Regions from separate parts of the Rahnella selenatireducens genome, predicted to be linked through region 2. Evidence: predicted binding sites of a transcription regulator. Region 2 holds the regulator's gene; each other region holds the start of a gene.
The links. The regulator PhoB, encoded in region 2, activates phosphate uptake and scavenging genes when phosphate is short. The targets are predictions, from matches to a motif close to CTGTCATAAAACTGNCNNAT.

Region 1: the regulator PhoB is predicted to act here: its motif matches at 2,019-2,038, upstream of kdgR (DNA-binding transcriptional regulator KdgR).
Region 3: the regulator PhoB is predicted to act here: its motif matches at 1,632-1,651, upstream of phnC (phosphonate ABC transporter ATP-binding protein).
Region 4: the regulator PhoB is predicted to act here: its motif matches at 2,311-2,330, upstream of pitA (inorganic phosphate transporter PitA).

The regions. Positions count from the first base shown of each region.
Region 1 covers NZ_JBKEZJ010000001.1:65,951-70,321, reverse strand. The annotation lists gene htpX (protease HtpX) at 1-455, shown strand, start outside; gene ACLBVC_RS00335 (MFS transporter) at 519-1,916, opposite strand; gene kdgR (DNA-binding transcriptional regulator KdgR) at 2,156-2,947, shown strand; gene ACLBVC_RS00325 (L-cystine transporter) at 3,023-4,371, opposite strand, start outside.
Region 2 covers NZ_JBKEZJ010000001.1:660,388-664,758, reverse strand. The annotation lists gene sbcC (exonuclease subunit SbcC) at 1-785, opposite strand, end outside; gene sbcD (exonuclease subunit SbcD) at 782-2,020, opposite strand; gene phoB (phosphate response regulator transcription factor PhoB) at 2,248-2,937, shown strand; gene phoR (phosphate regulon sensor histidine kinase PhoR) at 2,961-4,280, shown strand.
Region 3 covers NZ_JBKEZJ010000001.1:306,272-310,642, forward strand. The annotation lists gene phnD (phosphonate ABC transporter substrate-binding protein) at 1-644, opposite strand, end outside; gene phnC (phosphonate ABC transporter ATP-binding protein) at 758-1,591, opposite strand; gene dld (D-lactate dehydrogenase) at 1,798-3,489, shown strand; gene ACLBVC_RS01495 (Yip1 family protein) at 3,566-4,156, opposite strand; gene ACLBVC_RS01500 (hypothetical protein) at 4,357-4,371, opposite strand, start outside.
Region 4 covers NZ_JBKEZJ010000006.1:195,434-199,804, reverse strand. The annotation lists gene ACLBVC_RS12355 (serine hydrolase domain-containing protein) at 1-867, opposite strand, end outside; gene ACLBVC_RS12350 (BaiN/RdsA family NAD(P)/FAD-dependent oxidoreductase) at 872-2,080, opposite strand; gene pitA (inorganic phosphate transporter PitA) at 2,402-3,907, shown strand; gene uspB (universal stress protein UspB) at 4,017-4,352, opposite strand.

The DNA.
Region 1 (4,371 bases), 590 kb from region 2:
GCCACATTGCGAACGGCGATATGGTCACCATGACGCTGATTCAGGGTATTGTGAATACCTTTGTGATCTTCATTTCGCGACTGATTGCGCAGGTGGCTTCTGGTTTCCTTTCCGGCAACCGTGATGGCGAAGAAAGTAACGGCAATCCGATGATTTATTTTGCGGTGGCGACGGTGCTTGAGCTGGTGTTCGGTATTCTGGCGAGCATTATCACCATGTGGTTCTCGCGTCACCGTGAGTTCTACGCGGATGCCGGTTCGGCGAAACTGGTTGGGCGTGAAAAAATGATTGCTGCGTTGCAGCGTCTGAAAACCAGCCATGAACCGCAGGAAGCGGGCAGCATGATGGCGTTTTGTATCAACGGCAAATCGAAGTCTTTCAGTGAGCTGTTTATGTCTCACCCACCGCTGGACAAACGTATCGAAGCGCTGCGCAGCGGTCAGTACATCAAATAAACATCCGTTCGTTTAGATGTAGAGAAATGCCTGGCTTATGCCAGGCATTTTGCTTTCCGGAATTTATGGTTTAGAACCCTCAGCGGCTTTCTGGCTGCTGGTTTTTTGCGTCATTCTCATCAGACTGACCAGCGCGCCCGCGCCGGCGAGTGTCCCTGCCAGAATTAACGATGCATGCGTCCCGTGTGACGGAAACAGGTTAAACATCAGGGCAACCATTGCCGCACCGGTTGTCTGGCCTAAAAGTCGTGCCGTTCCCAGCAATCCGCTGGCGCCACCGCTGCGGTTACGCGGTGCGGAACTGATGATGGTGTGATTGTTCGGAGACTGGAATAAACCAAAGCCTGCACCGCACAATAACATGCGCCAGATGATATCAAGATGCGAAGGTTCTGGCGGCAGAAGTGAGAGCGAAAACAGCCCGAATGAAAAGACAATCAACCCGATACCGCCCAGCATCCCCGGATGGAAACGCTCTACCAGACGGCCCGCAATCGGTGCCATCACCATCGTTGCCAGCGGCCACGGCGTCAGTAGCAGGCCGGTATCTACAGAGTTCAGCCCCAGCGTATTTTGCAGGAAGAAGGGCAGCGAAACGAACGCCAGCATTTGGGCACTGAAAGAGCACAACGACGTGCCCAGCGACAGGCTGAAAATCGGGATGCGCAGCAAATCCACCGGCAGCAACGGGAAAGGTTTCGACAACTGACGGCGGACAAAGAACCAGCCAATAATCAGTAGCGCTATCACTTCGCCCAAAATCAGCAGATGGTTCAGACCCTGCGCGAAACCGCTGATTGCACTGATGAGCAGGCCAAAGGTCAGCGCGTTCATCACGCTGCTGGTGATATCAAAACGCTGCCCCTGACTGCGTGTTGAGTTGGCCGGAAGAAATTTCAGACCCAGAATCAGCGCGACAATACCAATCGGAACGTTAACTGCAAACAACCACTGCCATGACGCCACGGATAATATCCCCGCTGCAATCGTCGGCCCTGCAGCGGAAGATACAGCAACGATCAGCGCGTTAATCCCCACTCCCCGCCCAAGAAAACGTTGCGGATAAATAATACGTATCAGCGCGGTATTCACACTCATGATCGCCGCCGCCCCGAACCCCTGCAATACGCGCGCGACGGTCAGCGTCAGCAGCGAATCGGAAAGGGCGCAGAAGAGCGACGTAATGCTGAATACCAGCAGGCCGGTCTGATAGATGCGGCGATAGCCAAAAATATCCCCCAGAGACGCCAGAGAGAGCAGTGAAATAGTAATCGCCAATTGGTAGGCATTCACGACCCAGATTGAGGCCGCCGGGCTGGCATGAAAATCATTGGCAATAGTAGGCAAGGCGACATTCGCAATTGCGCCGTCCAGCACCGAAACGGTAATACCCAGAGCAATTGCGAGGATCGCACCGTAACGTTGTGGAACGGGAAGCCCGTCGTTGGGTGTAGGTGTCATGAGTTATGTCAGTGCGTAGTCATCAGAGAGGGGAATATTACTACGCTAATGAAGTTAAAGTGACAATTGTCACACGATGTAATGAATTTTTTACTGAACTCTCCGTTATGAAACTGGCTTAACAGTTCTTACATTCTCACGCATCGGGTTGATTGCTTATCGCCGATGCTTACCACTATAATAAAAACCACGTTCTATTTTTTTTGAAACAAAACTCACGCGAGCAGGTAATTCGTCCTATGGCTATCGCAGATCTTGATAAGCAACCCGATTCTGTTTCTTCCGTTCTGAAAGTTTTTGGCATTTTGCAGGCCCTGGGTGAAGAACGGGAGATTGGTATTACTGAACTTTCTCAGCGCGTTATGATGTCCAAAAGTACCGTCTATCGTTTTTTGCAGACGATGAAATCTTTAGGATACGTGGCGCAGGAAGGGGAATCTGAAAAGTATTCACTCACTTTGAAGTTATTCGAGTTAGGGGCGAAAGCGCTGCAAAATGTGGATCTGATCCGCAGTGCCGACATTCAGATGCGTGAACTGTCCCGTCTGACCCGCGAAACGATCCACCTTGGCGCGCTGGATGAAGACGGTATTGTCTATATTCATAAAATCGATTCGATGTACAACCTACGCATGCATTCGCGCATTGGTCGCCGCAATCCGCTGCACACTACCGCTATCGGTAAAGTGCTTCTGGCCTGGGGCGATAAAGCGGAAGTTAGCGCGTTGTTGCAGGAAATTGAGTTTACCCGCAGCACTGAAAACACCATTATGAATGCCGTTGATTTGCAGACTGCGCTTGATCAGGTGCGTGTGCAGGGTTACGGGGAAGATAACGAAGAGCAGGAACAGGGACTTCGTTGCATAGCGGTTCCCGTGTTTGACCGTTTTGGCGTGGTGATTGCCGGTCTGAGTATTTCGTTCCCTACTATCCGTTTCTCAGAAGAAAGCAAAGCGCACTACGTCGAAATGCTGCATACCGCCGCGCGCAACATCTCTGAGCAGATTGGTTTTCACGACTACCCGTTCTGAGTCTTTGGATAAATAACACAGATATAAAAAAACCGAAGCCATTGGCTTCGGTTTTTTGTTTTCAGTGAACCGGTATCAGCGATGAGCCAGTTCAGCGGTTTCTTCAGAATCCATCACCGCTTTGTCTGTCTGTTTTAGCAGCTGGCTGGTGATTGTCCCGGCAGTCATAGAACCACTTACGTTCAGGGCAGTACGACCCATATCAATCAGTGGCTCGACGGAGATCAACAGCGCGACCAGCGTGACCGGCAGGCCCATCGCCGGTAACACGATAAGTGCTGCGAAAGTCGCACCCCCGCCGACACCGGCAACACCGGCGGAACTCAGGGTGACAATCCCGACCAGCGTGGCAATCCAGACCGGATCAAACGGGTTGATGCCCACGGTTGGCGCAACCATGACGGCCAGCATTGTCGGATACAAACCGGCACAACCATTCTGGCCGATAGTGGCACCGAAGGATGCTGCGAAGCTGGCAATCGATTCAGGAATACCCAGACGACGAGTTTGCGCTTCCACGCTCAGCGGGATAGTGGCGGCGCTGGAACGGCTGGTGAACGCGAAGGTCAGCACCGGCCAGACTTTACGGAAGAATTTCGCCGGGTTAACGCCGGTGAAAGACAGCAGCACGGCATGAATCACGAACATAATACCCAGACCGAGGTAAGACGCCACCACGAAGCTGCCCAATTTGATGATGTCCTGAATGTTGGAACCGGCAACCACTTTGGTCATCAGTGCCAGAACGCCGTAAGGGGTCAGTTTCATGACCAGGCGAACCAGTTTCATCACCCAGGCCTGTAAGGTATCGATGAATGCCAGAACGCGCGGGCCTTTCTCTGCATCATCTTTAACCAGCTGAAGCGCCGCAACGCCAACAAAGGCGGCGAAAATCACCACGCTGATGATGGACGTCGGGCTTGCACCGGTGAGGTCAGCAAACGGGTTTTTAGGAATAAAGGAGAGAATAAGCTGTGGAACGCTCAGGTCAGCGACTTTGCCCACGTAATTGGACTGGATAGCGGTCAGTCGCGCGGTTTCCTGCGTTCCCTGTACCAGACCGTCTGCCGTCAGGCCGAACAGGCCGGTTACGAAAATCCCCACCAGAGAGGCGATAAGCGTTGTCAGCAGCAGAGTGCCAATGGTCAGAAAGCTGATTTTGCCCAGTGAAGAGGCATTATGTAATTTCGCCACTGCGCTCAGAATCGACACGAAGACCAGCGGCATCACAATCATTTGCAGCAGCTGAACGTACCCGTTCCCGACAATATTGAACCAGGTAATCGACGTTTTAAGAACCGGATCGTCAGAACCATAAATCAGTTGCAGTGCCAGGCCAAATACCACACCGAGAGCCAGACCTGCTAAAACTTTTTTTGCCAGACTCCATTGCTTATGGCGGGTTTGCGCCAGCAGCAAAAGGA
Region 2 (4,371 bases):
TGAGATTGCTGATGTTTTTGCTGCACCTGCTGCCAGTGTTGCAGCCAGTTCAGATCCTGCTGGCGTTGCAGTGCCTGCTGGCTGAGGATAATTTCCTGCGCGTTCAGCGCGGCCAGTTCCGTTTCGAACGCCTGACGCTGCTCTTCGCTGAGCAACTCGATACCGGCCATGCGCTGATACAAACCGTCGAGCTGATTTTTGGCTTCTTTATGTTGTTCAAACACGCGTTCAGAAAGTCGCCCGTAGATTTCAGTACCGGTAAGTTCTTCCAGCAATTCCGCGCGGTCGTTGGCATCGGCATTCAGGAACGCGGCGAACTGGCCTTGTGAAAGCATCATCGATTTGGTGAAACGGCCGAAATCCAGCCCGGTCAGCTCGGCGATGGCATCAAGTTTATCGCGCACTTTGTCGGCCAGAATTTTGCCATCGGCCAGCAGTGCAAGTTCCACTTTCGGGGCCTGTAAATTGCCGTCCGGCGAGTTTTTGGCACGGCGCTGGCTCCAGAACGCGCGGTAGCCAATGCCTTTGACTTCAAACTCGACTTCTGCCAGCGATTCGGCGGTGTGGCGGGTCATCAGTTCATTCTGACTTGGCGTGACGTTCAGACGCGGCGTCTGGTGATACAGCGCCAGACAGATGGCGTCGAGCAGGGTGGTTTTCCCCGCGCCGGTCGGGCCGGTGATGGCAAATAATCCATTGCTGGCAAAAGGCTCAGCGGTGAAGTCGATTTTCCATTCGCCTTCCAGCGAGTTCAGGTTTTTTAAACGCAGACTGAGAATTTTCATTGGGCGGCATCCTCTGCGGACTCGCCGCTGGTGACCTGACTGACAACCTGAGCGAACAGCGTGCGCATCCGCGCCTGACGCGGTTCGTCGGGATCGGTTTCCTGCGCCAGCCGCCGTTCAAACACTTCGCTGACACTCAGTTCGCTGAGCGTTTCTTTTTCCTGTTGTTCGATGCTGCTGATGCGCTGTTCTTTACTGCGGCGCAGCAGAACGACTTCCACCGGCAAATCTGCGGTCAGCGTCTGAATACGCCGCTGGATATCACTGAGATAGTCCTGCGTGGCGACTTCAATATCCAGCCAGACCGGTTTACCGGCATCGCCGTCAGCAAATTGCGTCAGTTGTTTTTCTATGTCTGCGAGCGAACCTTTGATGATCTGCATCGGCTGGAAAACGGGGATTTCCAGCGTGTAGATGGCGTTGAGCGTAGCGCCGTCGAAATCAAGCAGGTAAACGCTTTTGGTTTTGCTGAGCTCATCAAAACTCAGCGCAATGGGTGAGCCGCTGTAACGGATATGTTCGGTTTTTGCGACGCACTGGGCGCGGTGAATATGCCCGAGTGCTACGTAATCCACCGGCGGAAAGGCCTGCGCCGGGAAGGCGTCGAGCGTGCCTATATAGATGTCGCGCACGGCGTCAGACGTGCTGACGCCGACGGTGGTCAGATGGCCGGTGGCGATAATGGGCAGCGGCACGCCAAGTTCCTGACGTTTAGCCAGCGCGGCCTGATACAGCGCGTCATAATGCGCCGCAATGGCTTCCTGCAAGGCGAGCTGTTTGTCGTTGCCGGACTGCCCGGCCTGGCTGGCAAGCAAATCGCGCGGACGCAAAAACGGAATGGCACACAACACCGCGCCGGGCTGGCCTTCGCGTGTGTTAAGCACCAGAACCTGTTCATCCAGTTTTTCGCCCACGGTGGCGATCACCCGCGTATTCAGGCACGAAAGCAGTTCGCGGGATTCATTGAGCGTGGCGACGGAATCGTGATTTCCGGCCAGCACCACCAGCTGACAGCCGGTTTGTTGTAATTCCACCACGAAGCGGTTATATAACTCGCGGGCGTAACTGGGCGGCGAGCCGGTATCAAAGATGTCCCCGGCGACAATGACGGCGTCCACCTGATGCTGTTGCACCTGACCGGTCAGCCAGCGCAAAAATGCCTGATGTTCAGCGGCGCGGCTTTTGGTAAAAAAGTACTGGCCGAGGTGCCAGTCAGAGGTATGGATCAGGCGCATGAGACTCCCGTGTGAACCCTGTATGACGACAATGGGGCAAAGTATAAACGTCAGCGGGGGAACCTGTCCCCGATAAATCAGACCAATTTCAGCAGGATGGCAGGAATTTACCTGTCATATTTGCCTTAAATGAACCATCATTTTCATTCATAAATCTGTCACAAAACTGACGCATAATGGCGCCCGCAATCAAATAAAAGATCGCTAACCTATTGGCAGGACCTACGATGGCTAGACGTATATTGGTGGTTGAAGACGAAGCTCCAATCCGTGAAATGGTGTGTTTTGTACTGGAACAGAATGGATATCAGGCAGTAGAAGCTGAAGATTTTGATTCAGCGATTGGCCAGTTAGTTGAACCTTACCCTGAACTGATCCTGCTCGACTGGATGTTACCCGGCGGTTCCGGTATTCAGTTTATTAAGCACCTTAAACGTGAAGCGCTGACACGCGAAATTCCGGTGATGATGCTGACCGCCCGCGGTGAAGAAGAAGATCGGGTGCGCGGCCTGGAAGTCGGTGCCGATGATTACATCACCAAACCGTTTTCACCCAAAGAACTGGTTGCCCGTATTAAAGCGGTGATGCGCCGGATTTCGCCAATGGCGGTCGAGGAAGTGATCGACATGCAGGGGCTGAGTCTGGATCCATCGTCTCACCGGGTGATGGCCAACGAGCAGGCGCTCGATATGGGGCCAACCGAATTTAAGTTATTACACTTCTTTATGACCCACTCTGAACGCGTTTACAGCAGGGAACAGTTGCTCAATAACGTGTGGGGCACTAACGTTTATGTGGAAGATCGCACGGTTGACGTGCATATTCGTCGTTTGCGTAAAGCGCTTGAAACCAGCGGACATGACAGAATGATCCAGACTGTTCGTGGTACCGGATATCGTTTCTCAACGCGTTATTGAGTCCCCCACAGCGGAGAATCTGTGTGTTAGAACGTTTGTCATGGAAACGTCTGGCCGGTGAGTTTTTTCTCTTTTGCCTGCCAGCGCTGATCCTCGGAATTTTCGTCGGCCATTTCGGCTGGCTCCTCTTTGCGTCGCTCGTCGCGGCGCTGGGCTGGAATTATTACAACCAGCTTAAACTCTCTCACTGGCTGTGGCTTGACCGCAGCATCACCCCGCCGAACGGGCGCTGGAGCTGGGAACCGCTGTTTTACGGGCTGAACCAGATGCAGGTGCGCAACCGGCGACGTCGTCGTGAATTAGGTCAATTGATCAAACGTTTCCGCAGCGGAGCTGAATCGCTGCCGGATGCAGTGGTTCTGACGACGGAAGAAGGCAATATCTTCTGGTGTAACGGACTGGCGCAGGATCTTCTCGGTTTCCGCTGGCCGGAAGATAACGGGCAGCATATTTTTAACCTGCTGCGTTATCCGGAATTCCGCACCTGGATCCAGACCCGTGACTTCAGCCGTGCCCTGAACCTTCAACTTAATAATGAACATTACGTCGAGTTTCGCGTGATGCCGTATTCCGAGGGGCAGCTTTTGATGGTGGCGCGTGACGTAACGCAGATGCGTCAGCTCGAAGGCGCGCGACGTAACTTCTTTGCCAACGTCAGCCATGAACTTCGTACGCCGCTGACGGTGTTGCAGGGATATCTGGAAATGATGGAAGACGCCAAGCTGGAAGAGCCGTTCCGCACCAAAGCGCTGGATACGATGCAGGAACAGACGCGGCGAATGGACGGGCTGGTGAAACAACTGCTGACTCTTTCGAAAATCGAAGCATCCGCCAATATCGATATGCACGAGAAAGTCGATATTCCGTTGATGCTGAGCATGCTTGAGCGGGAAGTGCAGACGTTGAGCGGTGGGAAACATGAGGTGGTGTTTCGCGTAAACGAAAAGCTTAAAGTCTTTGGCAACGAAGATCAGTTGCGCAGTGCGGTGTCGAATCTGGTGTATAACGCCGTGAATCACACCCCGCCGGGTACACGGATTGAAGTCAGTTGGCAGCAAATCCCGCACGGCGCGCAGTTCCAGATAAGCGACAACGGGCCGGGTATTGCGCCGCAGCACCTACCGCGTCTGACCGAACGTTTTTACCGTGTGGATAAGGCGCGATCACGCCAGACCGGCGGCAGCGGGCTGGGGCTTGCTATCGTGAAACATGCGCTCAGCCACCATAATTCGAAACTCGAAGTTCTCAGCGAAGTCGGCGTCGGCACCCGGTTTATGTTTACTCTGGCACCGAAACTGATTGTTCCTCAGGGGGCAGACTCCCCGGTCTCCGTAAAACCTTAATTTCTGTAATTTCCCTAAAGCCTGTTATCAGCCGATAGCAGGCTTTTTCATTTCTGTTTATGGAGTGAAGTCGCCTCGTGATCATGAATTT
Region 3 (4,371 bases), 350 kb from region 2:
GTATAACCGGTTTCGCGATCGCCAATCATGGAAGCCCAGGTTACCGCGCCTTCAAACTGCCCGTTCAGCACGCCGAGAATATCCTGCTCGTGGCCGCCGGAGAAGGTCACGCTGGAGAAGAAGTTGTTGTATTTGTTATCCGTCGTACCGCCAAACTCTTTCTTAAAAGTCTGGTTCGGGATCAGATAACCGGACGTGGAATCCGGGTCAGCAAAGCCAAATGATTTGCCTTTCAGGTCAGACAATTTCTGGTACGGGCTGTCCGCTTTTACGACAACAACGGAGTGATAACCACGGGATTTGTCAGTGTCATCAATGACGATACCGACCAGATCCACCGCTTTCGGGTTATTAATATACACAGACGCGAAAGATGAAGGCGACATGCTTAATACCATGTCAACTTTCTTGCCTAATAACCCCTGAATAACACCTGAGTAATCGGATGAATTACGCAGTTTGGTATCCACATTTAATTCTTTATCGAAGAAATCTTTTACACACTGATTATCGCCGATTTGCTGAGTGGCGTTCTGACCACCCAAAATACCTAAATTCAATTCTTTAGGCGCATCTTCTGCCATGCTGTGCATTGCGGTAACGGAACCTGCAACAAAGACCGCCAGACGTAATAACTTCTTCATTTAATGATGACCTTGTGTAGATTGAGAGAAAGTGAAAATAAGTACGGCTTAAAATTATTTCCTAAATAAAAAACGGACTTTATTTATTAAAACGTTCATTACAGCACTGAGCATCAGGAATTAATGTCGTGCTCTTCGCCATATAACTGCTGCAAGATCCCGTCGCTTAACATATCCGGATGACCGTCAAAGATAATCTGCCCTTTCGCAATGCCGATAACGCGGGTGCAGTAATCTTTCACCAGTTCGACGGAATGCAGGTTAACCATCACCGCGATATTCTCTTCGCTGACCTTTTTCAGGGCATTCATGATGCGCAGGGTATTTTTAGGATCCAGCGAGGCAACCGGTTCATCGGCCAGCAGAATTTTCGGGTTTTGCATCAGGGCGCGACAAATAGCGACACGCTGCATCTGACCACCGGAAAGGTTTTCAGCACGCTGCAGCGCATGCGGCAACATGTGCAACCATTCCAGCAGGGAAATTGCGCGGGCACGGTCTTCATCATCGAACTGATTGAAGAAGGATTTAAACGTTGAAGTGTGACTGAGACGGCCCAGCAGCACATTAGTCAGTACGTCCAGACGTGGAACCAGACAGAAATCCTGGAAAATCATGCCGCAACCCGAACGCCAGCGACGCAGCGCTTTGCCGGTCAGCCCCGCCAGTTGCTGCTGCTCACCGTTTTCGTAATGACACACCACGCTGCCGTCGGTTAACGGGATCGTGCCGTTAAGGACGTGAAGCAAAGTCGATTTCCCTGCGCCTGAACGGCCAATGACCGCGACAAATTCACCGGCATGGAGGTCAAAGTTGATGTCATTAAGAACACGCTGGCCTGATTTATAGGATTTCACCAAGCCTTTTACGTCCAGCACTTTGTTCAGATGTTGCGGCCCGGTCTGAGGATATTCAGCCTGTGCCAGCTTAAGTTGAGCTTGCGCCATGATGCTGTCTCTCGGTTGCTTTCGTTATCTGGCGTTCATTAAGCGCGAGTTATGTGACACATCAATGACGATTTAGTGGACAGCGTATGACAAAAATGTAGCAACTTAAGAACAATCCCTCGGTAATTATCCTGAATGTTCTGTAGCCTGTTATGTGTCATTTAAGTCTATGATTGCAGAACCTGCGTCAAAAAAAGGAAGATGAAATGGATAATCAGTCACTCATCACCACGCTGAAAGAAATCGCCGGAAGCCGCCATGTACTGACCGGCGACAGCAATACCGAGCGCTACCGCAAGGGGTTTCGCTCCGGCGGCGGCAAGGCGCTGGCGGTGGTATTCCCGCAAACATTGCTGCAACAATGGCAATTGCTTAAAGCCTGCATCGCGGCCGACAAAATTGTCATCATGCAGGCCGCCAATACCGGACTGACCGAAGGTTCGACGCCGAGCGGCGACGATTATGACCGCGACATCGTCATTTTCAGCACACTGAAACTCGATCAGATTCAACTGCTCGACGGCGGCCATCAGGTGATCGGTTTCCCCGGCAGCACGTTGTATAAGCTGGAAAAAATCCTCAAACCGTATAACCGCGAGCCGCATTCAGTCATCGGTTCATCCTGCATTGGTGCCTCCGTCGTCGGCGGGATTTGCAACAACTCCGGCGGTTCACTGGTGAAACGCGGTCCCGCGTATACAGAAATGGCATTGTATGCGCAGATAGATGCACAAGGAGAACTGCGGCTGGTAAACCATCTGGGGATCAACCTGGGTGAGACGCCGGAAGAAATTCTGACACGGCTGGAAAAAGGCGATTATCTCGAAGCTGATATTCAGCACGATCAGCGGCTGGCTTCAGACCATGATTACGCGGCGCGTGTCCGCGAAGTGGATGCCGATACGCCATCACGCTTTAACGCCGATGAGCGCCGTTTATTTGAAGCCTCGGGCTGCGCGGGGAAGCTGGCGATTTTCGCTGTCCGTCTTGATACATTCCCGGCAGAAACCCAGCAGCAGGTTTTCTATATCGGCACTAACGATACGGCAGTGCTCACCGAATTACGTCGTCAGATCCTGCGGGATTTTGCGAATCTGCCGGTGGCTGGGGAGTACATGCACCGGGATATTTTCGATATCACCGAAGTGTACGGTAAAGATACGTTCCTGATGATCGACAAACTCGGCACAGACAAAATGCCGGATATGTTTACCGCCAAAGGGAAGTTTGACGCTCACGCCAGCAAAGTACCTTTCCTGCCGAAACACTTCAGCGACCGGGTAATGCAGTGCCTGAGTAAAGCGTTGCCGAACCATTTACCGCCCCGCATGAAACAATATCGCGACCGGTTTGAGCATCACTTATTGCTGAAAATGTCCGGCCCCGGAATTGATGAAGCCAGAACGTTCCTGACCCGTTTCTTCAGCGAAAATCAGGGCGATTTCTTTATTTGTTCCGCCGACGAAGGCAAAAAAGCGTTTCTGCACCGCTTTGCTGCGGCAGGCGCGGCCGTTCGTTATCACGCCGTGCATGAGAAAGAAGTAGAAGACATTCTGGCACTGGATATCGCACTACGCCGCAACGATCGCGACTGGTTTGAAACGTTGCCGGAGGATATTGATAGTCAGCTGGTGGCAAAACTTTATTACGGCCACTTTATGTGCCACGTTTTCCATCAGGATTACATTGTCAAAAAAGGCGTGAACAGCAAAGCGCTGAAACACCGTATGCTTGAGCTGCTGGATGCTAAAGGCGCTGAATATCCGGCAGAGCACAACGTCGGACATCTGTATATTGCCAAACCGCATCTGAAGGAATTTTACCGGCAGGCCGACCCGACCAACAGTTTTAACCCGGGGATCGGCAAAACCAGTAAGCTGAAAAACTGGCAGGAATAACACTGTAAAGTGCTTCTGACCAACCCTCCCCTTTTCAGGGGAGGGATACTACTTCACTCCGACCTCATCTCATTGGCTAGAACAATTTCGTTCCATAACCCCACATCAGCACGGTCAGTGCGAGTAACAACTCAAGAACCAGTACCCCCATCGCCAGCGTTGAGCTGGAGAACAGGAACCCCTCGCGGTGGTCAATGTTGAGGAAGTTTGGAATACCGAGGTACAGCAGATATCCACTGTAGCAAAGGCCAATCAGCCCGACAAACAGGCATAACCAGACCATCGGATAAAGCGCAACGATCCCACTGAGGAACATCGGCGTAGCAATGTAACCGGCAAACACAATACAACTGTTGAGTGTCGGGCGGCTGTCATAGCGACGCGCCATCCAGTAGATAATTCGCCCCATCAGAGCAACAGCGGCGAGCATCAGAACATAGAAGATTACAGCGATGTAGGACGCGGTGAACATGGACACCATCAGCGTCTGGCCGTCACCGAAATTCCAGCCCAGCTGTGTTGTCCCGATAAAGGAACAGACAACTGGAATCAGCGCCATCAGAAAAACATGGTGGGAATAAACATGTGAAACGGTTTCCCGTTCACGCTGGATTTGCTGTAATTCGGGACCTGGATGAGATAACAGTCCCCAGATATGATTTGCCATGAAACACCCCCTTGTGCGCCGAAAGCCGCCAGCGGCGTACGATGATAAACCTTCGGGAATGCCCGTTTGATAAAGGTCACAAGGGCACAGAGAAGGCGGCGGCCTGTTTATATTATAGCCGTTATTGGGTGATTTGCTGGCGGCGCAACATCCCCTGTTGCAGAGGATGTTGATGCCGGAGAATGGGATTTACCTGAAGGTCAGTGGATATAGCG
Region 4 (4,371 bases), on a different contig from region 2:
GTTGCTGTAAAGGCTGGCGGCGGCCACCATATTATTGGAAAAATGCCAGTCAGGCACCACTTCGCCGCGCGGGATAAATTTCGGCTGATCGCCTGCGTGGCCGATGGCACGGTAGGGATAATCTTTCAGGCGCGTGGCATAAAAACTGGTGCTGTTCATCTTCAGCGAGCTGAAAATAAAGTCATATGAAAGCTGCTGGATGTCTTCACCAGTTTTGAGTTTAAGAATATAGCCCAGCAGCGCATAGCCTAAATTGGAATACTGCGGTTCACGCTTTTCAGGCTTTTTGAACCCGGACAGATCGTTGACGACGGAGTCGCTGTCCAGCTCTTGATAGAAATTATCGCCGGTGTAGAGATAACGGAGAAAACTCTCCAGCATATCTTTATTCATGTTTTGTCGCGGCAGGCCAGAGGTGTGCGTCGCCAGCTGTAACAGCGTGATATTTTTCGCATCGTCACTCAGCGGGATATTTTTCGGCAGCAAATCGGAAAGTTTATCATCCCAGCGCAACTGGCCTTTGTTGACCAGCCCGGCCACCACTTCTCCCGTTACGCCTTTACTGACTGAACCGAGAGCAAACAGGGTTTCCCCGTCGATTTTGTAACGATGCGTGGAATTGGTGTAGCCGAATCCCCAGGTTCTGGCCTCGCCGTTATTTCTGATAATGCCTATCGCGAGGCCTGAGGCTTTCTCTTTTTTCTGATACTGGCGGACAACGCGATTGACCATGTCATCGAGATCGCCCGAACAGGCCAGTTCCCGCACGGCGTCAGGGTGCTCTTTCACCTGCATGTCGGATAACGTCCCGCAGGATGTCAGAAACAGGGGGAGAAAAATGAAGAAACGGTGGGATCCCCCTGTCATATGGCTATTTCGCGCCTTTCGGTCGGGTAATCAAATCCTGCGCGCACGCCCATGCAGAACTCCACGCCCATTGGAAATTGTAGCCTCCCAGCCAGCCGGTCACGTCCACGACTTCACCGATGAAATACAGGCCCGGCACTTTTGCCGCTGCCATGGTTTTGGAAGACAACTCACGCGTGTCGACGCCACCCAGCGTGACCTCCGCCGTGCGGTATCCTTCAGTGCCATTCGGCTGCACCTGCCAGTTTTGCAATTGCTCAACCAGTTCAGCCTGCTGTGGCACGTTCAGTTGTTTCAGCGTGACGTCAGGCAGTTGCCCGAGCGTTTGCAGGCATTCCACCAGACGCTTCGGCAGCTGCATCGCCAGCGTATTTTTCAGGCTCTGGTTCGGATGTTCCTGCCGCTGCGCATTGAGAAACGCCGCCAGATCGACATCAGGAAGTAAGTTAACGCTCACAAACTCACCAGGCTGCCAGTAACTTGAAAGTTGCAGAACCGCCGGACCGGACATGCCACGATGCGTAAACAGAATGCTTTCGCGGAACACCGTGCCATCCTGCGCTGTCAGCACAGCGGGCACGGAGACGCCGGAAAGCGTCTGTAAATGGTCGAGCAGGGGTTTATGCAGCGTAAACGGCACCAGACCGGCGCGGGTCGGTAAAACTTTCAGGCCAAACTGTTCGGCCAGACGATAACCGAATGGCGAGGCGCCCAGCCCCGGCATAGAAAGTCCGCCGCTGGCAATCACAAGTGAGTGAGTGCTTACAGTTGAGCCGTTCACTTTGATAATAAAGCCATCGTCGGTTTTCTGAACGTCTGAAATCTCGCTGCGCAGACGCACATCGACATTCCCCAGTTCACATTCTTTATCCAGCAACGCCACAATTTGCGTCGCTGAATCATCGCAAAAAAGTTGCCCGAGCGTTTTCTCGTGCCAGGCGATGTTGTAGCGGTTGACCAAGTCGATGAAATCCCACTGGGTATAACGCGCCAGCGCAGATTTACAGAAATGCGGGTTTTCTGAAAGATAGGCAGCCGGTTCGGCATACAGATTGGTGAAGTTGCAGCGACCGCCGCCTGACATCAGAATTTTTCGTCCGGTTTTTTTGCCATTATCCAGCAGCAGAACCCGGCAGCCACCCTGTCCGGCCTGCGCTGCACAGAACATGCCTGCCGCACCCGCACCAATGACTACCACATCTACCTGTTCCACTTTTGGCCTCTCTTTCCGGAAATTTCAGCTACGTTTTAGACAGGGCTTCCCCCTGTGCCAATGGGCTTTAGCCGCATTGCGACGCGGATTGTAAGGGACAGACGCCCCTTAAACCAGTCAGGGAGGTGGTTTTCTGAACGTCGTAAGTAAATGTTTCAACGCCCAAAGGAGGAATAAGATTTTGATATATAAAAAATTAATTGAAACAAACCTAAATATTGAACTGTTTTTAGTCAAAAAAATGTCATATTTTCCTTTTCCCGTCCCCCTGTTCTCGCAGATAATGCGCGGCGTTCATGACCACTAACTGGCGTAACAATTATGCTGCATCTATTTGCCGGGTTGGATATTCATACCGGTTCGTTATTGATTCTCGCGTTACTGTTTGTTCTGTTCTATGAAGCCATTAACGGTTTCCATGATACGGCCAACGCAGTAGCAACCGTCATATACACCCGGGCAATGCGTTCGCAATTAGCGGTCGTGATGGCAGGGGTATTTAACTTCTTTGGCGTCCTGCTCGGTGGTTTGAGCGTGGCCTATGCCATAGTCCATTTACTACCAACCGATTTGTTGCTGAATGTAGGTTCCGCGCATGGCCTTGCCATGGTGTTCTCTATGTTACTGGCGGCGATCATCTGGAACCTCGGCACCTGGTATTTTGGCCTGCCGGCGTCCAGCTCCCATACCCTCATTGGCGCCATTATCGGCGTGGGTTTGACTAACGCACTGATGACCCACACGTCGGTGGTTGATGCGTTAAACATCCCGAAAATGATTGGCATTTTCGCCTCACTGATCGTCTCACCGCTGGTCGGGATGATTATGGCGGGAACCATGATTTTCCTGCTGCGTCGCTACTGGAGCGGGAATAAAAAACACGCCCGTATCCACCTGACGCCGGCAGAACGTGAAAAGAAAGACGGCAAGAAGAAGCCGCCATTCTGGACCCGTATTGGCCTTATCCTGTCCGCAATCGGTGTGAGTTTCTCTCACGGTGCGAACGACGGACAGAAAGGTATCGGCCTGATCATGCTGGTGCTGATTGGTGTGGCTCCGGCAGGTTTCGTGGTGAACATGAGCGCGACCGGTTACGACATTGCCCGTACCCGCGACGCCGTGACCCACCTCGGTCAGTACTATCAGCAGCATGTTGATGCCGTTCCACATGTTGTGGCTCAGACGCCTCTGGTGCCTGCACCGGACGTCAATATCGCCCCAGCCGATGAGACAAAAGTTTTCCATTGCGACAGCAGCCATGCGCTTGACGCGATTGGCCGCGCACAGACACTTCTGACCAATCTTCAGTCTTACAGCGATCTGGCACCGGAAGAACGCAGCCATATGCGCCGTCTGCTGATGTGTGTTTCTGATACGGCCGATAAAGTCGCTAAGCTGCCGGAAACCTCCGCAGCGGATAAACGCTTCCTCGGCGAGCTGAAAACCGACATTCTGCAAACCGTCGAATATGCGCCAATTTGGATCATCATCGCGGTAGCCCTGGCACTTGCGCTGGGTACTATGATTGGCTGGAAGCGTGTTGCGACCACCATCGGTGAGAAGATTGGTAAAAAAGGCATGACCTACGCACAGGGCCTGTCTGCGCAGATGACCGCAGCGGTTTCGATTGGTGTGGCCAGCTACACCGGTATGCCGGTTTCCACCACGCATGTGTTGTCCTCAGCCGTTGCGGGCACCATGATTGTGGATGGCGGCGGTGTTCAGGCTAAAACCGTGAAAAACATCGCGATGGCGTGGATCTTAACCCTGCCAGTGTCGATTGTTCTTTCCGGCGTGTTGTACTGGATTGCGCTGAAGCTTATCTGATAAACCTGCGTGCTCAGGCGCGGATGTAAAAAAGGCGGCCTTGTTCTCAGAACAGGTCGCCTTTTTTTATTCCCTTTTTCACACATTCCTCACAACGGCTTTAGACGTGTCAGTACCAGATCAACATGGCCAGCATACTGATAAGAATCAGTCCAACCAGACATGTCGTCAGGACAAACTGGCCGCGTACTCTTTCACACCGGCGAATAAACTCAGGGTCGTGATGTTCAACATAGCGCTGAGCATAAATATAGCGAACCAGTCTTATCTGCTTGCTGGGCTGGCCGTGGGAAGTAAAGAATCCCCCACCATCCACGTACTGATACAGCAACGGATCACAGCCCCGCAGCACCACCAGCAACGCGCGCAAAGACGAGTAATAACGCAGCATATTCACCACACACACAAAACATAAAGCCCAAAACAGCGCAACGGGACTGATCATGATTCCCCCTCAAGGCGAA